DNA from 4 places in the Paenibacillus sp. FSL K6-4396 genome. Region 3 is predicted to be linked to each of the others. Evidence: riboswitches for the same ligand, from Rfam matches in the RefSeq annotation. Region 3 holds a riboswitch; each other region holds the start of a gene.
The links. Region 3 has a riboswitch for cyclic di-AMP ahead of MHB85_RS17490 (3D domain-containing protein). Riboswitches for the same ligand answer to the same signal wherever they lie in the genome.
Positions count from the first base shown of each region.

Region 1: linked by a shared signal. The riboswitch ahead of MHB85_RS00530 (C40 family peptidase) and the one ahead of MHB85_RS17490 (3D domain-containing protein) in region 3 are both predicted to bind cyclic di-AMP.
Region 2: linked by a shared signal. The riboswitch ahead of MHB85_RS10395 (C40 family peptidase) and the one ahead of MHB85_RS17490 (3D domain-containing protein) in region 3 are both predicted to bind cyclic di-AMP.
Region 4: linked by a shared signal. The riboswitch ahead of MHB85_RS07035 (hypothetical protein) and the one ahead of MHB85_RS17490 (3D domain-containing protein) in region 3 are both predicted to bind cyclic di-AMP.

Region 1 covers NZ_JBBOCR010000001.1:107,056-112,791, forward strand. Annotated here, with positions in the region: gene rbsK (ribokinase) at 1-876, shown strand, start outside; gene MHB85_RS00520 (c-type cytochrome) at 951-1,307, opposite strand; gene MHB85_RS00525 (GNAT family N-acetyltransferase) at 1,458-1,952, opposite strand; gene MHB85_RS00530 (C40 family peptidase) at 2,308-2,778, opposite strand; cyclic di-AMP (ydaO/yuaA leader) riboswitch at 2,782-2,919, opposite strand; gene MHB85_RS00535 (hypothetical protein) at 3,165-4,016, opposite strand; gene MHB85_RS00540 (M1 family metallopeptidase) at 4,027-5,736, opposite strand, start outside.
Region 2 covers NZ_JBBOCR010000001.1:2,273,701-2,279,436, reverse strand. Annotated here, with positions in the region: gene MHB85_RS10410 (carbohydrate-binding protein) at 1-576, shown strand, start outside; tRNA gene MHB85_RS10405 (tRNA-Leu) at 715-798, opposite strand; gene pelA (pectate lyase) at 972-1,934, opposite strand; cyclic di-AMP (ydaO/yuaA leader) riboswitch at 2,333-2,464, shown strand; gene MHB85_RS10395 (C40 family peptidase) at 2,470-2,934, shown strand; gene MHB85_RS10390 (carboxymuconolactone decarboxylase family protein) at 3,010-3,339, opposite strand; gene MHB85_RS10385 (hypothetical protein) at 3,483-3,701, opposite strand; gene MHB85_RS10380 (hypothetical protein) at 3,821-4,150, opposite strand; gene MHB85_RS10375 (xanthine phosphoribosyltransferase) at 4,248-4,829, opposite strand; gene MHB85_RS10370 (YkvI family membrane protein) at 5,034-5,736, shown strand, end outside.
Region 3 covers NZ_JBBOCR010000001.1:4,044,241-4,049,976, reverse strand. Annotated here, with positions in the region: gene MHB85_RS17505 (M20 family metallopeptidase) at 4-1,179, opposite strand; gene MHB85_RS17500 (ABC transporter substrate-binding protein/permease) at 1,390-2,826, shown strand; gene MHB85_RS17495 (amino acid ABC transporter ATP-binding protein) at 2,813-3,535, shown strand; cyclic di-AMP (ydaO/yuaA leader) riboswitch at 3,757-3,953, shown strand; gene MHB85_RS17490 (3D domain-containing protein) at 3,956-4,630, shown strand; gene MHB85_RS17485 (polysaccharide deacetylase family protein) at 4,738-5,529, opposite strand; gene lpdD (prenylated flavin chaperone LpdD) at 5,683-5,736, shown strand, end outside.
Region 4 covers NZ_JBBOCR010000001.1:1,588,257-1,593,992, forward strand. Annotated here, with positions in the region: gene MHB85_RS07010 (hypothetical protein) at 27-662, opposite strand; gene MHB85_RS07015 (hypothetical protein) at 690-893, opposite strand; gene MHB85_RS07020 (urease accessory protein UreF) at 1,160-1,861, opposite strand; tRNA gene MHB85_RS07025 (tRNA-Leu) at 2,307-2,389, shown strand; gene MHB85_RS07030 (glutathione peroxidase) at 2,538-3,017, opposite strand; cyclic di-AMP (ydaO/yuaA leader) riboswitch at 3,389-3,564, shown strand; gene MHB85_RS07035 (hypothetical protein) at 3,683-4,078, shown strand; gene MHB85_RS07040 (HAD family hydrolase) at 4,206-4,889, shown strand; gene MHB85_RS07045 (Nramp family divalent metal transporter) at 5,032-5,736, opposite strand, start outside.

The sequences.
Region 1 (5,736 bases), 3.9 Mb from region 3:
GGTGAGGAGCTGCATTATCTCGCTGGTGGCAAAGGGGCGAACCAGGCTGTTGCCGCTGCGCGTCTGGGTGGACAGACTACGATGATTGGTGCGGTGGGATCGGACGGTTTTGGCGAACGTCTGCTGCACAGTCTGACGGAAAGTGGTGCAGATGCCTCGCAGGTTCGCATCTTGGAAGACACGGTTACAGGGACGGCTTCCATCTGGCTCTCTCGGGGAGACAACCGGATTATCGTTATTCCTGGTGCAAATGGGCAAGTGGTGCCTGAGATGCTGGAAGAGGCGGATACGGTAAAAAGCCTGACTGCAGCCGCAGCGGTGCTGCTGCAGCTGGAGATCCCGCTGCCAGCGGTTACCCGCGCCGCCCAACTGGCGGCTGAAGGCAGCGCACTGGTGGTGCTCAACCCGGCTCCCGCGGTGCCGGGTCTGCCCCAGGAGCTCCTGCGGTGCGTCGACGTTGTCACGCCGAACCGCAGTGAGCTTGCCGTGCTTACCGGCCGAGATCATCTCCGGCCGGAAGACCTGGATGCGGCGGTCGCAGAGCTCGCCGCATCCCTCGGGGCCGCTGTCGTCACGACGCTCGGCCCCGAGGGGGCTGTGTACGCGGCAGCGCCTGGTGGCCGCGTACAAGCAGGGCGTGCCGGCGCATGCCGTGCGCCCGGCTACGCCGTAAGCGCCGTCGATACGACCGGCGCTGGCGATTGCTTCAATGGCGCGCTGGCGGTAGCCCTCGCGCGCGGTGAGACGTTGGACGCGGCCGTAGGCTTTGCCATGGGTGCGGCCGCGTTATCCGTGACGAAGCTCGGCGCCCAGTCCGGGATGCCGTTCGCACGTGAAGTGGAGGCCTTTCTGGACGAGCATGCGGCAAAGGCTTAATAATTGATACAACAAAGAGGCTCTTACTCTCCGAAAAGGGGATTAAGGGCCTCTTTGTTATGCGTGTGCAGAGATTATTTCTTCTCTGAAAGCCACATGGCGATATTTGCAATCTCTTCATCTTGCAGCTTGCCCTTGAAGGAAGGCATGCCACCTTTACCTTTGACAATCGTAGAATAGATCTTCTCCAGATCATCCTGGCTGCCGATGTTTGCCAGAGCAGGTCCTACGCCACCTTGCAGCTGATCCCCGTGACAGGAGATACAATTGGCTTTGACCAGTGCTTCAGCCTGTCCGGCATCCAATGTGACTTCCGGCATGGTTGGCTTGGCTTCTTCAGCCACTTCTTCTTTCCCTGGAAGCGTAAACATTAAAACAATAGCTAAAGCGCATGCTGCAAAAAATACTCCGCTCATGATCCATTTGTGCATCCCTTATGTCCCCTCCAGAATGAAAGATCATCTAACCTAAAACTATCCATATCATTATAACGGAACCTGTACTGACATCATAGCATTTTGTGGGAAAATTTTGAACTAATCACATAACAAGGCGCAAATTTAGTTGTTTTGCAAGAGATTCTAATCACGAGGCCCTTCATAAACCATACAGTGAAAGGGCTTTAAGCCGCTTGGGGTCTGTCGTTCGTATGTATCCTGGGTGACAAATCCACTCTTCAGATAGACTTGAATGGCACGAGCATTCCAAGTGAGCACTTCCAGATCGATCTCATTCTTCGGATTTCGGCGAATGGCTTCCTGTACAATGGCCGTGACAAAAGCTGTCCCTTGACCCTGACCACACAGCTCTGGATGCATGCCGAGGCCAATCCGGGTTACCCCTTGAAGTGGGAAGTATTGAGCAAATCCACATATACGATCGTTCTGATCCAGGACGATTGCATATTGCTCCTGTCGCAGCTGTGCATCTCCGAATTCCACTTCCAGAGCTTTCATCTGCTCCCAGGGGAGCCAGCTGTAGATATTGTAAGGCGGATCATACTGCCAACTGCAGATGAGCTCCGCATGTTCTTCTCGCATGGGTACAACGTGAAACGTCACAGGGGCTTCCTTCATACACTTGCATGCTCCTTTCCTTGAAACAGAACTCTTTGTCCACTCTACAAAAGTGATGTTCTTTTAGCAAGTCTTCCTTCCCCAGAAAAAAAATGAAACAAAAGTTCCGGTAATTTCGTTTATATTATAACGGGATGGGTAAAAACATCATAAGGGCACGGACGAACGAACGCAAAATGAACCTGTTGATGTCGCAGGATATACCCAGAGTATACCTTGCAACATGAATAAGGATTGAAGCACAAAAAAACCGCCGGATACATTCCTGCGGAGAATGTACCGGGCGGTTCTGTTATGCTTCTTGCTTCGTTCCAGTATGGTTAATGGTTACAGCATTATGTTGCTCAGCTTGTCCCTAGTCAAGGGCCAGTGATTCATATGCGTCCGTGCTCATAATCCGTTTCGCGCCAACATAACGATTGGCCCAATAGTTTTCACTCAATGCACTGATCGTAACGCCTTTGGAAGAAGAGGAGTGTGCAAACTTTCCATCCCCTACAAAGATTCCTACATGGGATACGCCTTTACCTGTTGTATTAAAGAACACCAGATCGCCAGCTCTCATTTCCATGCGGGATACAGAATCGCCCATGTCGAATTGGGAACTGGATTGGCGTGCCAAATCAATACCCAACTTGTCGAATACATACCGTGTAAATCCGGAGCAGTCAAAGCCGTTAAGCGTTGTTCCCCCACTTTTGTATGTAGTTCCCATTGCTGAATCAATTACTGTGTCCATCTTTGAATCTGCGAATGCGCTACCTGCACCAAGCGATAAAGCGAATGTGATGCTAAGTACAGCTGCGGTTAATTTCTTCTTGAACAAGAGATATTCCCCTTCCAATGCCTGCGAGGTTAGCTTAAGGATTCGGTTGAAGGTCCCCTATGATCCCTCTGTAGCAAGATCAATTCACCCATAACTGGTTCCCCCGCTTCCCAGGTGCCAGGAATTTGGCTGTGCTAGTTATGCACCTGCGAAATCAAGAAATGACGATTTAATTTTAAGTAGTTACAAATATGAATGTAAAGATTACAAAGTTGTTACTAAAAACTCACTGCGATTATTGTAACAGAGGAGTACGGCTTTGGCAACGTTTAGCAACAAATTTAGCAAAAAAAACCTCGACCTTTGACGGGGAAAGGTTGAGGTTTGCCTATTTATAAGTACATATTAGGCCATGAGTTTAACTTGTGATGGTAACAATTTTTAATCTATCTGCTCTCACCTTTGGATATTTTGGACTGCCATAATCGGAAATGGCTGCATATTTTCCACAGACTCAATAGACATCTGGCAAGTGGATACGTCTGTTGTAGTATAAGTCCGGTAAGTCCCGTTAATAACCATGAGGCTGAAGTGAATGCCCCAAAGACGAGCAGGTGTACTCCGCCCAGCAGGAGTGCAATGCCGATTACAGCGATGAGATGACGCAGTGCAATCCAGAGTGCTTTGAGGGTACCGTGAGCCCCGCCTTCTCCTTCTGGTGCCGAAACACCGAACTGCATGTAGAGTATGGCATGGTGGATGATCCAGCCATATACAATCCAGGCAGCAACATAAGGTATACCAGGCAAAAGTAATTGAAGGGAATGAAAACCTTCCATGAGAATAGAGTAGAGCTTCGGTATGAGCCAGTAGGCGGGCAGAAGGATCAATAATGTACGTACGGTGTGTAGCAGCAGCATCGGTTTCCACAGATTTTTGATTCCGCGGACAAAGGGGATGCGCTCTTCTGTAGAATTAAAGTGCTGAAGTGAGTAGAGCAGTCCTGCCTGAATGAGGGGGCTGATCAACATGCGAACCAGCAGCATGCCCCCGAGAATCCATAGATAACGATGAACCTCCGGATGGGTAGACAGGTTAAGTTGACTTTCCATTTTGAACAAAAGTGTACTCAGCTCCCCCGCATCAGCATCTGGATAGCGCAGGAGCAGTGGGATGACCGCCGATTGTACCATTCGATAGAAGAAATATCCCCAAATGAGTTGATAGAGAAATAAGAGTGCGGCAATGAACATATGCTGACGGACGAGAAACCAGCCTTCACGTATTTTCGCTTTCACCGTTTCCACCTCACCATGACAGACCTCCGAATATGGCTTCTATTAGTTTGGTTACACTCATGCTCCAGCGGGACTTCGCCCGCTCATCCAGTCCGGATTTCAGGAAATTGTTCATATGGCGGTTCTCCAGCACGATCGAGTACAGGGGATCGGTCATGGCCCAGGATACGGGGGATGTGTGAGTTAATTTATAGGTGATGCGATCTTCTTTGCCATTCCATTGCTTGGTGAGGATATGCCCGTCTTCAAAAGCAATGCGAACAGGAACGGCGCTGTAATCACTCCCTTTTTTTGCGATCGTCACGGATGACTCGTACAATGTTTGACCGTCTTTCTGTACGGGCGTAACACGAATCTTCTCTACAGCAAAGTCAGCCATCCCGTTACCATAGACATATTGATCAAAATAATCAGACCAGGAAGTGCGGGTCACTTGTTCCACAACGTTCTGAAAATCAGCCGAAGTGGGATGTTTGAAGCGGTACTTCTTCACATAGGTAGAGAGAATGCGTTCCATCTTTTTGGCACCGACTTGGTGTTCAATACCAAGCAATACAAGCTTGCCACGTGTATAGACATTGGCTGCATACTCATTCTGTGAATCGAACTTCCAGGATTCTTGTGTTAACGATGAAGGAGAAGTAATCAGTCCCGATTGTACCGGCAGATTTGGAATCAATCCGTATTCCTGCTCCATTAGTTTGTCTTCTGCATAAGAGGTGAACCCCTCATCCAGCCAGGCTTCCTCGAATTCGTTGCTGGCAACCATGCCGTAGAAGTACTGGTGTCCGATCTCGTGGACTACGGTACGTTCCAGGTCATAACCTGGCGTAGTATCATCGGCTCCAAAGGCCGTAACTAGTGTAGGGTATTCCATACCTCCAGCACCGTTCCCCGCTTTGGGTGGAACTACGATGGATAAGGTAGCATAAGGATATGGGCCAAACCATTTGCTATAATTGGCTAGAGCGGCCTTCGCGGCGTAGAAATAACGTTCTTTCAGATCCTGATGAGCTGGGTCCAGATATAACTTGATTCGTACACCAGGCACATTGGGTGCAGAGAAGGGTTCCTCGGCGTACACAAAATCGGGTGAGGCTGCCCAGGCGAAATCATGCACATCATCGGCATAGAATTGATAGACCTTTTCTCCATTTTTCACCACGGCTTGCTGCGTCGGAAATCCGGTAGCAGCCACTTTGTATGTTTCAGGCACCCGAATACGTACACTATATATACCGAAGTCGGCGTAAAACTCTGAGTTGCCATGGTACTGGTGCAGATTCCAGCCTTCCGTTGTTTGTCCACGCCTGCCTACAGGTTCATAGGCACTTAATTTGGGAAACCATTGACCTGCCATGACAAAATGATCAGCAGTTCCCATTCGTGCAAAAATCTTCGGCAGATTCACTTCAAATCTGGTGTGGAGCGTAATGCTTTCCCCGCCTTTGACGGGTTTGGGCAAGCGTACTTTAATGAGGGTGGTGTCCTTGATATTTCCGTCATCTGGTTGCACATACTGCATCCGATGCAGCAGAGAGAGCCCGTCCTCCGTTTTCATTTCGGTAATGTTCATGGAGCCATAACCATTGGTAGGCATGACATCACCCCGAAGCTTTCCACCGGATTCCTTCATAAAGGTGGTGTCAGCAGAAGAGAAGGCGTTGGGATACATATGAAAGTAAAGCTCGCTGACGGTCTTTTTACCTGGATGTGTCCA
Region 2 (5,736 bases), 1.8 Mb from region 3:
TTCGTTCTGCAGAATGGTAATGCCTCCACGGTGTCTTCTTGGGTTACGGACAGCAGTCGTAACCTGGCAAGCGGGGCCTCGCTTAACGTATCCAATGGGGCCTTCTCGGCACAGCTCCCGGCTCAGAGCGTAACAACGTTTGTTGCCAACATTACTGGCGGGAATAACGGCGGAAATACAGGCAGCGGCACTACTTATGAAGCCGAGACCGGAACAACTCTTACGGATGCTACCATTGAAACGATCTACCCTGGTTACACTGGCTCCGGGTATGTTAACTTCAATGCGATGACTGGTTCAGCCATTCAATGGAACGGTATTAATAACACAATTACAGGTACTAAAAACGTAAAGTTTCGTTATGCGCTGGAAAGCGGAACCCGTAACCTCGACATTTTTGTGAACGGAACCAAAGTCATTAGCAACGACCCCTTTCCGGCAACGGGAAGCTGGTCCACTTGGGTTGAAAAAACAATACAGGTCCCCATGAACACGGGGACCAATACATTGAAAGTGGTTACCACTGGATCGGAAGGACCAAATATTGACAGCGTTAATGTTACCGCAGCACAATAAACGTTCCGTATGGCTGATGGAAGACATTTGCTGTACGTGCAGCTAAACACTAACCTGTTGGATACTAAATCTAGTGTTATATCAAAAAATGCAAAAAAAGACTCCTTAAGCTAACGCTTAAGGAGTCTTTTTATTAGATGCGGTCGAGAGGACTCGAACCTCCACGGGGGTTAGCCCACACGGACCTGAACCGTGCGCGTCTGCCAATTCCGCCACGACCGCATATTGTATCTCCGTGATCAATATCGGCGACAAGAAGTAATATATCATGTGGAATCTATCATGTCAACACTGAAAATAATAACAATAAAGCCCGAACCAGACGTCCATGTCGATTCAGGCTTTACCTTTAACTACTAAGAGTTTGGTTCATTAAAACGGAAGCATACTACAATTTACAGCTTGGAAGGCCAGTTGCCATACCATGCATACCCGCCTCTTCTTTCTTTATCAATATCACTTAATTTGTATTTAACTACCCCGTCACGACCAATAAAGATTGGTTTATCTGTTCCTATCTCATAGAAGCGTGCCCAAATTGGTGCAGCTTTGGAATCAGCGATAATTTTACTATCTCCATTAGCTCTTTCATATTTGTACCCCGTAATTTTCACCTTGTTAAACCAAGCCTCCGCTCCTTTAATGGATGCGGTAATTTTAGCGTTAGCAGATCTGGTTTTCAGAAATTTAACAATCGTTACACTCTCTCCAGCTGTCAGCGATGGCACTTCGTAGATTCTTGCGCTCGCTGGTTTAAGGGAACTGGAATCATGTTGTTGTCCCCAAGCTGTCAGCTTACCACCTGAAACGACCTGTGTATTCAAAATCGCCTCCACACCTTTGGCAACTGAATTTTTACTACGGTTAGCAAGTGTGCTGTCTATAAACGAGAAATCACCTTTGCGTGCTGCTACTTCATCCAGCATGATCATTACGTTAATCATGGCATCATCATTGTAAGTGATATGCTTGTGATATCCGGAGCTTTGGTAAACTTGTGGCCATCCGCCGTTTGAATACTGCATGTTGATCAAAAAGTTAATCCCTTTGATTGCAGCTGTGGAGTATCGGGGATCATTCGTCTTTTTAAATTCCTTCGCCAATCTTCTAATTTCTGAGTATGTAGCCTTGTTGTCTATCGTGGACTTCGCCCACTCTCCACTTGTCTGTTTATAATCTTTTCTCCAACCTCCATCCGGGAGCTGGTTCTTCAAAATATCAGAAATACTCGCTGTAGTACCTGAAGCATCCGCAGCAGATACCGTCCCTACAGGGAGAACTGCCATTCCAACTGCTGAGAACACCATCGTACATGCCAGGACAAAAGTAATTATTTTCTTTGCTTTCAAATGTAACACTCTCCTATGTTCGTTTTTATAAATCTTCCACTTCTACTTTACTTATGAAACGCGTAATTATCGCATAATAAAATCAATTTTAATCCAATATGTGGATTGGATAATCAGATAATATGCAAAAAATCGATTTTTGTCAATATATGCAACTTAATGAATATAATCTCTCTAATTCTACATAACGGGATAGTTCTTTTAACTCATGACAAACCTATTTATTTATCCAAATTCGTCTTAAACGAACCAATAATGACGTTTTTGTCATGAATGGTACCCAAACTTGATCCCTTCTTTCATATAAAAACCTTAATTCCGCTAACATTGAGGTATTACGAAGGGTTTTAAATGGGTTTGACAATTACGCATTTATGCAATATAGTTTCAAATAGTTACAAAAACTTAATTATTCATTGCCGAGTTTCATGTTTGAAAACGGGGGAACCAATTTGGGTGAATTATTCTTATACATAGGAAATATAGGGAACCTTCTACCGAACCCTTAGCTAACTCCGTAGGCATCGAAGGGAGAACATTGATTTTGAAAAAACTGATTATCTCCATTTTTGGAGCAGCTGTATTATTTACATCCGGGGCAACAAGCACAGAGGCAAGCAGTATCAACTCCGTAGTGAACAACATGACAGGTATTCCTTACAAATGGGGTGGCACGACTGTAGCCGGCTTCGACTGTTCTGGTTTTATGAGATATCTTTTCAACAAATACAGCATTGAATTGCCACGTACTTCTCAGCAGCAAGCCAAAGCAGGTACGCCAGTATCCAAGAGCAATGTTCGGACAGGTGATCTGGTGTTCTTTAATACAACAGGCAAAGGCATTTCACATACAGGTGTATATATCGGCGGCGGACAATTCGCTCATGCCTCCAGCAGTAAAGGTGTAAGCATCACGAAGTTATCGAATCCATACTTCAATGATCGTTACGTAACAGCACGTCGGGTAACTGGACAGTTTATGTATGATAAAATGTTAGGTAAAATGTAATTCACATACAAAAAGGCATCGGTTATTAACCGGATGCCTTTTTTGTACTTAGAAAAATGTATGTTGCATCGCTTACTAATTCAGCGCCTTCTGCACTCGCATCGCACCCTGAGAGAGGGCATGTCCTCCTCCAACAGCTCCGGCCACCGCAACGGTCTCCATAATCTCCTGATCTGTTGCTCCCTTGGCACGGGCTTCTTCTACATGGTAGAAGGTACATACCTCATTGTTGGCGAATAATCCAATCCCAAGCGCAATTAGCTGTTTTGTCTTGGCATCAATCACGCCAGGTTGGAAACATTCTCCGGTAAACTCATGATACGACTTCACCACACCTGGCAGTACATCGCTTAATGCTCCAATCTGATCCTTGTAGGCATGAACTTTATCATTCATCAATGTCATGGCTTGTAGCACACCCTCTCGGCTTATAGTTACAGATCTTCCTCACTGTACCTATCTTCTCTCCCGAGTGAGCCAATTATGCCAAGATATCATGGTAATTCCAAACATTTAAACGCTCATGGCTCTGCCATAATCATAAGCTATTACTCACTAAGTGGACTCTGGCGCGGCTCGCTGAACAGCTGATATTTGTAACTGCGATCCAGCTTAACTACACGTCGATTCTGACGTCGGATAAGTACCTGCTCGCCATCCCAGGCAACAACAATCCCGGTTACATCGTTCGATTCCAGCTCGTCCCGTACTACTCTAACTTTCTCACCTGACAGACGCAGGGCGTCCAATTCTGTATCACTAATCATTCGCATGGCTCCTATATTCCAAATTTATTTACAAAAAGAGACCTAAATGAAATGTCATTTAGGTCTCACGTGACTGTATTAGACTGTCATGTCATTCGAAATTATGTCCCGACTGAAAGTTACCGCTGCGCGTGCTCTTTGCTGTCGTTCTTCTCGAACCAAAAATCAAGCACTTTGGCGGACATCACACGTTCTTCAAGGTACTCCACTTGATGCGGTGTAAATTGTTCTTTCCAAGAGAAGGACAACTCTTCGCACAAGCCTACAATCGTCAGTAATTCTGACCAGGCAACATAGCGTTTGTACCAGAAAAATTGAGGATGTTCAATCATATAGGGATAAAGGTCATCGAATTCCGTATGTTTACAATCTAGGGCACGTTCAAAATGAACTTTCGATTCCGCCAGCTTATCATTAAAAAATTGTTCTGTTGCCGGTTGGTTCCCCATGGTGTTGCCTCCTCTCCCTAACATAACCCCATTATAAATGAAATCGGCGGTCATGCAAAGGCATAGTTCAAAAAATAGGCCCTATTCCTTTAAAATGTCACATTTCGTTATCGTCAAATTGTACTGTTCCATCGTTCAGGGAACGAATGCGTACCAAGGCTTCCACCGGAATACCCTGTTCACGAATCGTGCGTGCCCCTGCCTGGAAACTTTTCTCGACCACAACGCCGAATCCGACGAGTTCCGCGCCAGAACGCTCAATAATTTTGATGACGCCACGAGCCGCATCTCCATTGGCAATAATATCATCAATGAACAAAATGCGGTCATTCTCATGAATGAACTCGCGGGATACCATAATGTCAGTTACAATTCCTTTGGTAAAGGACGGTACACGTTCACAGTAAGCATCAGGATCAGCCAGAAGTGTTTTTTTACGACGGGCGAATACAAGGGGCACCCCAAGTTCATAGGCTGCGGCAAACGCAACCGGAATCCCTGAGGATTCTACCGTGATTACCCGAGTTACTCCACTTTCACGAAAACGGGCAGCAAACTCACGTCCCATCTCCATCGTTAATGCAGGATCAATCTGGTGGTTCAACAGACCATCCAGCTTTAATACTTGATCCGAGATAACCACACCTTCTTGTAAAATTCGTTGTTTCAATAATTCCATGATTTGACCTCCCAAGCCTATCCTATGAGGTAAAAGTATCATATATCTATCTATAAGTTCAAGCGAAATTGCCTGGGCGCTGTCCTTGAGAAGCAATTCAAGCCAAAGCTCATTATCGATTGTCATGACTTTCGTGGGTCAAGCATACCTTGTACCATGGTACCCGCATGTCCAAACTATACAGGGGCCTGAGAGGGGAAACACATGAAACAGGCATTTCGGGTGCTGCAGATCGCATTTACATACATCGGAACGGTTGTCGGAGCCGGCTTCGCTACAGGGCAGGAAATTTTGCAGTTTTTTACCCAGTATGGCAAATGGGCCACCATCACCATAGGCTTATCCACCATGCTCTTTGTCTGGTTAGGTACCAAAATGATGCTGATCGCTCACGATACCGGGTCCCGCTCTTATGAGGACCTGAACAAACATTTATTCGGGCCCAAGGCGGGCAAATGGATCACCTGGGTGACCCTTCTCATTCTCATTGGCGTGAACAGCGTCATGCTTGCCGGAGCAGGTTCCGTCTTTGTCGAACATCTAGGTTTGCATTATCAGACCGGTCTGATCGTCACACTTGTAGGGACATATCTGCTTCTCGGTCGGGGCATCCAGGCTATCCTTCAAATGAATAGCATCGTCGTGCCCATGATGCTGCTGTTATCTCTGCTCATGATCACTAGTACCATCCATCATCCAGGAGCTTCCCGATTCATCACATTGACGACAGACTCAAACCCTATTCAAGTATGGCTGTCTCCATTGTTGTATAGTTCGTTCAATCTGGCGTTAGCTCAAGCTGTTCTTGTGCCCGTTGGCAACCAGATTCGCAGTCGGAATGTGCTGAAGTGGGGCGGAGTATTGGGTGGAATTGGCGTAGGTTTCATGCTGATGGCAGCTCATTTTG
Region 3 (5,736 bases):
ATTTTAGCGAATAGCTTGCTCAAACTCCGTGCGGATGGTTTGAAGCAGCTCTGGCTGACTCAGTACGTCATAGGCTGTTGTAGCAAGTGCCTTTGCTCCCAGAATCATGCCATCCAGCGCGCGCTCCTGAAGTGCAAGGTCACGGAAGGCTATGGAGTGCAGGGTATGAACCTCATCCACAACACGAATGTAGGGATGGATTGCAGGACATTTCAGGGAAACGTTACCGATGTCCATAGAGCCGTGATCATTACCACTCACAATCTCTTCTTGGGGGATACCAAGTTCCATCAGATTTTGACTAAACGCAGCTGAGAATGCTTCATTGGTAACCATCTCGTCATAGGACGTTTCATAGTTGGATGTCACCAGCTTGCATCCTGTCTGGAGAGCAGAACCTTCAGCGATCTGAATCACACGTTCTGTGAGGATATTCAGTTCTTTGCGAGTTGCTGCCCGTACATAAAATTGTGCTGAAGCATAGTCGGGAATGATATTAGCTGCCTGACCTCCGTTGTTGATCACTCCATGAATGCGAACGGTACTTTTCACTTGTTGCCTGAATGCATTGATTCCGTTGAACGTTTGAATGACGGCATCAAGAGCATTAATACCTTCGTGCGGACTTGCAGCAGCATGTGAAGATCGGCCATGGAATTCAAATTGCACTGCATCAATAGCCAGCGAGCTGCCTGACTTTTCGTAGGCATAATATGGATGCGCCATGAGAGCGACATCACAGTCATCGAACAAACCTGCTTCAGCCATCGGTACTTTGGCACCACGTGTCTCTTCAGCGGGGGTGCCAAACACTTTAATCGTTCCACCTACTTCATCCAGAATGGATTTCAGCCCAACAGCAGCTCCAAGACTCATCATGCAGATCAGATGGTGACCACAAGCATGACCAATCTCCGGCAAGGCGTCATATTCACACAATAATGCAATGGTAGGGCCGGGTTTGGCCGCTGAATAGGTTCCGATAAAGGCTGTCTCCAGTCCAAGGATTGGAGCCTCTACAGTGAAACCGTGGAAGACCAGTTCTTCTTTCAAACGGGCAGAAGCGAGATACTCTTCATTTCCCAGTTCGGGGTTGGCACCGATATATGATGAAATGGCTTTAAAACGGGAAGCATATTGATCAATAACCGTCAGAATTTGTGATTTGTTAGCTGTCATTAGTAAACTCCTTATGCAAAAATGAAAATAATTCATTGATTATATCATGTTTGCTTCAATTTTTCAGAAACAAGTCAAGATTTGTAATGCCAAAATGCATTGCATAATCATGCATTGTACTTTATAATGACTCAGTCATCAACATGAGAAGCATACAAAGTATTGTAAGGGGAGAGAACAAGGTTGAAATTAATAAGTCGTTACACCATAATGCTGCTGACCTTTGTCGTTCTGCTGACAACTGCCGTTCCTGTGGCACTTGCAAGTGGGACTACAGACAATTCAAGCAGTAAAAAGCTGGTGCTCGGTACAAGTGCCGATTTTGCACCCTATGAATTCCATAAAGTGATTAATGGCAAAGATGAAATCGTCGGTTTTGATATTGAGATCGCCAAAGAGATTGCCAAAGATCTTGGCGCAGAACTTGTGATTGAGGATATGGGCTTCGACGGTCTTCTGCCTTCATTGCAGAGCGGGCGTGTTGATCTGGTAATTTCAGGTATGACGCCGACGGATGAGCGGAAGAAAAGTATCGATTTTTCCGACACCTATTATAAATCAAAACAAGTGATCATGGTTCGCAATGTGGATAAAGACAAATATCCAACCATGGCAGAACTTGAAAATGCGAAAATTGGCGTTCAGAAAGGCTCCATTCAGGAAACGATCGGACAGAGTATTCCAGGAGCGAAGCTTACTGCGCTTGATAAAATCTCGGATATTGTGCTTCAACTGCAAACAAAACGCATTGACGCGGCAATCGTTGAAGATACCGTTGCTGCAGGTTATCTGGACGATATTATTGGACTTGCTGCTGCTGTTCCGGACGAAGAGCAAGCAGAAGCGGCAATCGGGATTCGCAAAGGTAATACCGAGCTGCTAGCTGCAGTAAATGGAACACTGGAGCGATTGAAAAGTGAAGATAAAATCAATCAGATGGTGACGGACGCCAGCCTCTTGATGGCGGATAAAGCGAACAAATCACAAAATATTTTCCAAGTGTTCTGGGAGTACAAAAGTTTCTATGCTACAGGTGTAGGATACACACTTCTGTTGTCTGCACTCGGGGTTATCTTCGGGGTAATTATCGGATTGATCATCTGTTTGTTCCGTTTGCATGACGCTGCAATCTTGCGCTGGATCGGTACAGCTTACGTTGAAGTGATCCGTGGCACACCGATGCTGGTACAATTGATGATTATTTACTATGGTTTTTCCCTGAGCTTTGGCATTAACTTCACTGCACTTCAGGCAGGTATCATTACACTTTCAATCAACAGTGGTGCCTATCTGGCGGAGATTTTCCGTGCGGGTATCCAAGGTGTGGATCGTGGTCAGTTGGAGGCAGCGCGTTCATTAGGTATGGGAAGAGGCGCCGCGATGCGTTATATCATATTGCCACAAGCCTTCAAAGCTGTATTACCAGCGATTGGTAATGAATTCATAACTATCATTAAAGAATCCTCCATTATCTCCGTTATCGGTATGGTGGATATTATGTATCAGGCAAGTGTTGTCAAAAACATTACGTACCAAGGATTGAGTCCATTTTTGATTGCAGCAGCCATCTACTTTGTAATGACGTTCATTTTGTCCAAGCTGCTGGGACGACTGGAAAGGAAGTTGAGTGCAAGTGATAGACGTTAGACAATTACACAAATCTTATGGTAATAACGATGTGCTTAAGGGCATAAACGTGACGATTGGCAAAGGTGAGGTTGTCGTGGTCATCGGTCCTTCCGGTTCAGGTAAAAGTACATTCTTGCGTTGTTTGAACCTACTGGAACAGCCTACCTCAGGAGAGATTGATTTTGAAGGCGTGTCAATCACGGACCCCAAGCATAACATCAACGCAACTCGTGAGAAAATGGGCATGGTGTTCCAGCACTTCAACCTGTTCCCACACAAAACGGTAGAGCAAAATATCACGATCGCTCCGATTAAAGTGAAGAAACAATCTACTCTGGAAGCGGAGAAGATTGCTGCTGATTTGCTTAATACCGTGGGCTTGTATGATAAAAAAGATACATTCCCGAATCAGCTGTCCGGTGGACAGAAGCAGCGGATCGCCATTGCTAGAGCATTGGCCATGCAGCCTCATGTCATGCTGTTTGACGAGCCTACGTCGGCATTGGACCCCGAGATGGTCGGTGAGGTACTGGATGTCATGAAACGTCTTGCAGAAGGCGGGATGACGATGGTCATCGTAACCCATGAGATGGGTTTTGCACGTGAAGTGGGAGACCGGATCCTGTTCATGGATGGCGGGGTTATTGTGGAAGAGGGAACACCTGATGAGGTGTTTGGAGCACCGAAAAATTCACGTACACGTGATTTTCTTGCGAAAGTACTCTAAATGAAGTGATTAAATAGCGTTACTGACCTCGAGTCGGTGACGCTATTTTTTGTTTGAAAATAATCAAATATAGGATTCGGAAAAGTAACTATTCTGTTACCAAATATATAGGGGACATCTCGCCCAACAGTTTTAGAGTATTCAGTATTCTTACACGTGCTTACACATGTTAAAACCATTTGGTAAGAATTACTACAAGTTCAGGTTACAAAATTGTGATATATTGAACTCTGCCGAAACTTCCGGACAGGGAGTGCGGGGGATGTAACGATGCAGATTGTGCAGGGGGAAGATCTACAGCACACTGCTTGGGGTGAATTAGGGGTACATATCGTTTCAAATGTAATGATGAACCTATAGGATGGGCTCCTCATCCGAATCCGACAACTAACTTCGCAGGCACAATGAGGGAGGAAGACCATGATTAACAAGAAACGTATAGCCAAAACAGCAGTAGCATTAATGACAACAGCAATGCTCATTCAAGCCGTTCCGGCTCACGCCGATTCAGTTCATGTGGCCAAAGAGGGGGATACCTTCTACACCTTATCGAAACAATACGGAGTAGCAATTAACACGTTAGTTAAAGCAAACAACGACATTTCGCCTTACAACATTTATGGTGGTTTGAAAATTACGATTCCCGGTAAGTCAAACAATGTAGCAGCCGCTGCGGCAGCGGAGAGCAAGACCCAAGCGAAGACTGTTACTACAGCGAGCTTGGACGTTAACGCAGATAACAAAGTTGTTCAAGCCTGGGGTAAAACATTCGATTACAGCAAAGCTGTGAACGTAAAAGCAACGGCATACTCTGCAGATCCGTCTGAAAATGGAGGCTGGGGTGCAGTCGATTATTTCGGAAATGATCTTGAACTGGGCACGATTGCAGTTGATCCAAGTGTAATTCCACTCGGAACCAAAGTACTGGTAACTGGTCATAGCCATCCAGGATTGCCAAAACAGGCTTTTGTAGCCACAGCGCGAGATGTGGGCGGTGCAATCAAAGGTCACCGGATTGATATCTTTATCCCGGGTAGCAAACAGTCTGTAAGCTCATTTGGTTTTCAGGATATTGAGCTGTACATTCTGAAGTAGAGAGAAAATAACATTTAAAATGAATTCAAACAGGGTGTCTGCCAGTCGCTAATTCGCGATTGAACAGCACCCTTTTAATATTCTCATTATTTGGTATCACGGTCATCCTAATCTTTGGCCTTTGGCAATCCCAACATTTCGTCCAAGGTGACCAGTTCATATCCCCGATTACGCAATTCTTCAATGATTTCAGGCAAAGCCTCAACCGTGCCGTTCAGGTTTGATCCTACACCGCCTCCAGCATGTTGCAAAACGATGGAGCCGGGTTTTACAGCAGAAAGAATATTATCTTTCACCTGTTCCTTTGAAAGGCCTTTCCAGTCCAGGGAGTCTACGTTCCAGTTCACAATGCTATAGTGTTGTTTGGCAGCCCATCTCAGCTGTTCTTCATTAATGTCTCCATAAGGCGGCCGAATCATCTTGGGCGTATATCCCGCCAAACGTCGAATAATATCCCCGGTATGTAAAATTTGTTTGCGAAAGGCATTCATCGACAGCTTACTGAATTCAGGATGATTGTAGCTGTGATTACCAACCATATGCCCTTCCTTGATGATGCGTTTCACAAGATCCGGATGTTTCTCAGCACGACTACCCACGATGAAGAATGTAGCTCTGACATTGTATTTCTTCAATACATCCAGTACTTGTGGAGTAAACCGTGGATCAGGTACATCATCGAAAGTCAGTGCAACCTTCTTGGTTGAAGGACCATTGGTTTTGAACGTGTCGGCATATTTTTGACGTAACTGTCCCAATGTCAGTTGTTCTTCTTCCGCAGAATCCGAACCTGATACTGATTCACTTGGCGGGCTTGAAACATCCCGCGCTGAAACTGGAGCATGATATCCTCCGAGAAAAATAACGATAACCATCAGCATAATGAGGCGTACGCGCATAATATCGGCCTCCTTTTCCAAAATGACGTTCTCCTTGGTATACCCGGGGGTTCCATAAAATATGCGCAGTGTGAGAAGTTTCATTGCCGATTTAGCTCATGACAGCCATAATTCCTCCATATATAACATATAGAAAAGGATAGGTGGATGGGTATGAGTACATATGATTTGAAATCCATACGTTTACAGGTGATTGAAGCAGGAGAA
Region 4 (5,736 bases), 2.5 Mb from region 3:
AGTTAGTCGGCGAGTGGAGAAAGGTTTCAGGAACGCTTGTCCAGGATATTCGAGTATTTGGGATATAACCGCCGGATGCATTCCGGACAGATGTCATGGGTGAATTCGGCGTGGGTATGCTTCTCCAGATAACTCTCAACGGAGTTCCAATGTTCCTCTTCGTCCTTGATTTGTTTGCAGACGGCGCAAATAGGCAGCAGTCCGCGCAATGTGCGCACTTCAGACAATGCCTTCTTCAATTGGTGTTCTGTCTTTCTCTGTTCGGTAATATCCATGTGTGCAATCAAAGCGAGATCGGTATCCAGAATTGAATTTGCATAAGATAGAGGGGTGAGTTCTACACGAAACCACCTCTTTTCATTGTATACAGTATATACGCAGATGTCATATGTATGATTTCGATTAAAGGGTATTCCGCGTTCTTTCAAATTCTGTGCGACAAGTGCCATGTTAGCGTTCTTGCCCCGTTTTGCCCAGGCTTCCGTCAGATGCAGGTAATGTCTATAACTACTGTGTATATCCGGGTTTGGTGAGCATTGACCAAGTCCCTGTTGCCAGGCACGGTTACAACTTTGGATAATCCAATTGTCATCAACGATGATGAGCTGGTGACGTATGGACTGGAACGACAGCCTCTCCAGATCGGATGTAACATGTCTCATGGATGAGACCCTCCTTTGGCAGAAATCTTATCTCAGTTCATCTGGAATATCCAAAATATCAGCGACCAGGTGCCTGAATCGGGTTGCTTTGCGTGTGCCGTGAATAAGATTGGATAAACGATAGGGTGGGATGCCATGCTGTTCACAAAAGGTCTTCTGGTCCACTTGAAGTTCGGTTAGCCGTCGTTTGATGGCCCATCCGAACGGAGTAACTGGTTTTTTCTTGTTCAAAAGGGTTCACCCCTGGTTAGAATGTAGTATTCAGCCGCCCTTTCATCATGTAGAATATATAGAAATGCGAGCTGTATGTTTCATTATATACGCAAATTCGTCATCTAACAATTAAAAAAGACGGAAAAAAGTGTATTTTGTGATGATAAATGGCGTAAATACGTAAATAAAACAAATAAAATGACAAAAAACACGTCGGCAAGGAGGTTGCCGCGTGTTTTTTAGTTTGTCTGAATGAAGGGGAGCAGGTATGAGGAGGAAGAGGATTAGGCCCTGTAGGCATGAAGTCCAGCTCCAAGCATATGGAAACTGGGGAAAAACGATTTCATGGACATCGAGGTTGGCTGTGCCAGTCCATCCGCAGCCGAGGCGCTGACGGTCTTCCATTCATTCTCCAGATCTGTGGCCAGGCGGACCATCAGATCCTTGGTTGTATCGTTGTTCAGGGGAATGACTTTGGAGGCTTCGGTTATGCAGGCATTCATGGCTGAATGCAGGTAACCAAGGACCGCCTCCTCGACCGGGATGTCGAGGTGGTGGTTAATCCAGGCGTGAACAGTGGAGAGGCAGCCAACCGAATCGTATTTGGCAAAGATCTGTTCGAGCTGGCTGAATTCAATCCAGGGGTGCAGAGCACGTGCAAGTCTGATCAATCGTTTACCCATGGCGGCAGCTTGTTCTCTGAGATCTCCAGGGGTTCGCTGAACATGGACGAGCTTGTCGATTAGAGCTATCCGCCATGTATCTTTGTGATCTGCTGCGGTATAGATGCCTTTGATGGCCATACCTTCAAGACGAACGATGCTGGGATGCAACTGACAACGCATGAATGATTCGAGATCTTCAGCATTACGAATGGTACCCTCCCTGATATGGATATCCATGCCGAAGGAATGGGTGAACCCTCCAACCTGAATAGAGGAATCAAGCAGGTTGACATAATCGAGCAGCTTATTCCCACGGTTCACAATCATTCGCCTCCTGTGTTCGTTAAATGTCACTTATAGTGACATCTATAATCCTTTTTGTTTGCTTTATGTTTATAAATCCGAATTATATGATAGTTATCTTCCCATAAATGTCCGCTTTTTGTCAATGGTATCCGTGAAATTTAATGGATTAAATCTGTTATTTAATATTTGTGTTATTTTATATAACTTTAATGTGTCATTTGTGTGGTGGAGTGCAGGGAGAACTATATAGAAGGAAGGACTATATATAAATGAATCAACAAGATCGGCTCTTACCGAAAAAGAGGAGATCAAATCTAATAATATGCAGTTCATGGGTAAAGATGACGAGATTATGCGATTTTTGATGAAAATGCCTAGCTGAAAAAGTAGTATTAAAAAATACTTTACTTTTAGTTCTGAACCCGGTATAATCAATTCTGTTGCCGATTATTTACGACATGCGGTCGTGGTGGAATGGCAGACACGCTATCTTGAGGGGGTAGTGGGCGTATGCCCGTGGAGGTTCGAGTCCTCTCGACCGCATCATATGAACGATGAAGAAGAAGCTTTCCGTTATTGGAGAGCTTCTTTTTTTGTCTTTTTCGAACAGTATGACATCTGGGTTGAGAAAAAAAGCCATCCATTACCGGGGCAATGGTGCTCTACCTTACGGCTACGGGTGGCCTGTGTATTATTTTTGAAGTAAGTTCTTGATATCTTCTTCAATCTTGTCCGGTGTTGTTTTGGGAGCATAACGTTTCAGTACCTGTCCGTTCTGATCCACAAGGAATTTGGTGAAGTTCCATTTGATTGCTTTGGAACCGAGCAGGCCAGGAGCTTCTGTGCTAAGGTGTTGGAAAAGAGGGTGAGCGCTTGAGCCGTTCACATCAATTTTCTCAAACATTGGGAAGCTTACGCCATAATTCATCTGACAGAACTCGGCAATATCGTCGGAAGATCCTTTTTCCTGTGCAAACTGGTTGCTTGGGAAACCAAGAACTTCAAATGGAGCATCTTGAAACTTGTCTTGCAGTTCTTGCAGACCTTTGAATTGAGGAGTAAGGCCGCATGAGCTTGCCGTATTCACAATCAGGAGCACTTTGTCACGGTAGTCGGACATTTCAACTTCTTGACCGCGAAGGGTATTCACTTTGTAATCGTAGACTGTCATCTAAATCGCCTCCATTTATTTACTCTTATATCTTCTATTATATTGGCTACAATTAAATATTGCAAAACTAATGTGGTGTTAATAGCATCAAAACAGGCAAGTTGTGCAGAATACGTGAATGAATTGCGAAGTGATTTTCGTCAGAGTGAGAATTAGATAGCCTTGAAGAGGTGGATAGAGTATAACCTTATTGTAAGCGTTATTATAAACGAGTATTGGCAAAAATCTGCCGATTTGGTGATCTGTAAGGACTTTACACCGTCATGGCGGGGGTGTATGATTCATAACGTAATTTCAATTTAAACTAAATTGTACTTGAAAAACGAAACAAACGATAATATCGCTCGATCTTACCTTAAGATATACGAACGATGTTTTAATCGCTGAGTTTCCATTCATTGATGAATGGGAAACGGGGGAACCAACGGAATGCGCTGTCCAGGACAGTGGGCATTCATGGGGTGAATTTTCCGGTGACAGCCGGAAATAGGGCGACTCTCGCGCCCGAATCCGTCAGCTAACCTCGTAAGCGTTAAAGGGAGAGGCAACAAGCCGTACGCTGGTTCATGGTGTTTTCGCCATGGGTTATTTAAGAAGCGTTCGGGAGGCCTTGGTCCCCCACGCTTCTTTTTTGTTGTCTTTTCACGCCAAGGGAGGAACGAATGATGGATACTGAGATGATTTTAGTGACTGCTCCAAATGAAGCAGGACGCAAATTTATTAAATTGCTGATGTACAAAAAAATGCCGTTTGCCGTTCTAACCAACAGTGCAGGGGAAGAGCGCAGACTCCGTAGAATCGGAGTAGAACATGTCATTCGCATGAATACAGCTGCAGCTCAAAAATGGTTTTTGCCGCAGGGCAGCGTAGGTAACGTGTTTATTTTCGAGAACAGCCTGAATCTGACCTGTCGTTATTTACAGATCTGCCGTTCATGGACTTCGAAATCCCTGTGCGTGATTACGGAGCAGAGTCATCCTAAGGGCATCTATCGGGGCATGGGCGCAGACCGGATTGTATATTCGCTCAATGGGGAAGTTGGCTTTCTCCTCAATGGTTAATGCCATAGCTTGTGATTGCTCAGGTGTAAGGTGCCTGTTATAATTGAATGTATCGATAAACGGAAGTTTGAGGAGACTCATGCGTGATGGTGAGTCTTCTTTTTTATGCTTACAAGGAGGAATTGGTGTGCCGGATGTAGGTGGATTGAAATGGTTGTTTTTTGATGTTGGAGATACGCTGGTGGATGAATGGGAGCCGGTTGATGATATTATCGGACAGTTCGTCCGTGAAGCTTGTGCTTTGGGGTATCCGGTGACAATTGAGGCGGTACGCGAACTGTTTGCGAACTGTTACCGAAAATATGAGCAATGGCCTATGAGAGTGGCGATTCGCACATTCGTTGAAGACGAGGGACACCAAAAACAGATTCAGGACAAGCTGAAATTTCAAAAAGATCTTGAACATCCTTTTCCTTCAGCGGATTCCGTTCTTCAGCAGTTGTCACGGTATTATCGCATTGGCATTATTGCCAATCAGAGTCCTGGAACGGAAGAGAGACTGGAGAGCTACGGCTTGCGGAAGTATGTTGATGTTCTGGCGTGTTCGGCTGAAGAAGGAGTGTCCAAGCCAGACCCTGAGTTATACGCTGTGGCCTTGAAGCAGGCTGGTTGTGAACCGGAGGAAGCCGTCATGATCGGTGATCGGATTGATAACGACATTATACCTGCTCGGAAGCTGGGCATGCGTACGATTCGAATTATGCAGGGTTACGGAAGATTCCAGCCAGAACTATCGGATGACAAACGTGCGGATTGGACTGTGGATTCATTGGATCAACTCCTGCCGTTACTGATGCCAAATCAGAATTAGATTCAGATGGTTATTTATTGGAGTATGAGTTTTATTATAAAAGGAAACATGTTGCTGTATTGCAACAATAAAGGCTGATCAACTTGGGTATAGAATACCGGAGTTGATCAGCCTTTTTAGGATTTAGTCGATAAGAACGAGATTAGAATAACCGAATCGTCTGAATGATCAGATATACATTCAGCACAACGATAATCGCGGCAATGACCCATGAGATGATTTTGAGCCACAATTTGTTGGCGAATGCACCCATACTTTTTTTATCACTTGTGAACAACACCAGGGGAATCACAGCAAAGGGCAGTTGAAGCGACAGCACGACCTGGCTCAAAATGAGCAGTTCTTCTGTGCCATGTTCTCCTGCAATGGCTGTCACAATTACCGCCGGGATGATGGCGATCAGACGTGTGACCAGTCTGCGCAGCCAAGCCGGAATTCGAATGTTCAGGAAACCTTCCATAACGATCTGCCCAGCGAGTGTACCTGTAAGGGTAGAGTTCTGACCTGATGCTAGCAGCGCCACACCGAACAGAATACTTGCAACCGTAGTACCCAATAGAGGTGTCAGCAGATGATAGGCATCTGCGATCTCGGCAACCTGCGTCATACCAGCACTGTGGAATACAGCAGCAGATACAATCAGGATGGCCGCATTGATGAACAGGGCCAGTGTCAACGCGATTGTAGAATCCATGGTCGAGTACCGAATAGCTTCTTTTTTGCCCTGTGCGGTCTGTTCGATCTGACGGGTCTGCACAATGGAAGAATGCAGATACAGATTATGCGGCATCACAGTTGCTCCAATAATACCAATAGCGATATAGAGCATGGCCGGGTTTTGCAAAAT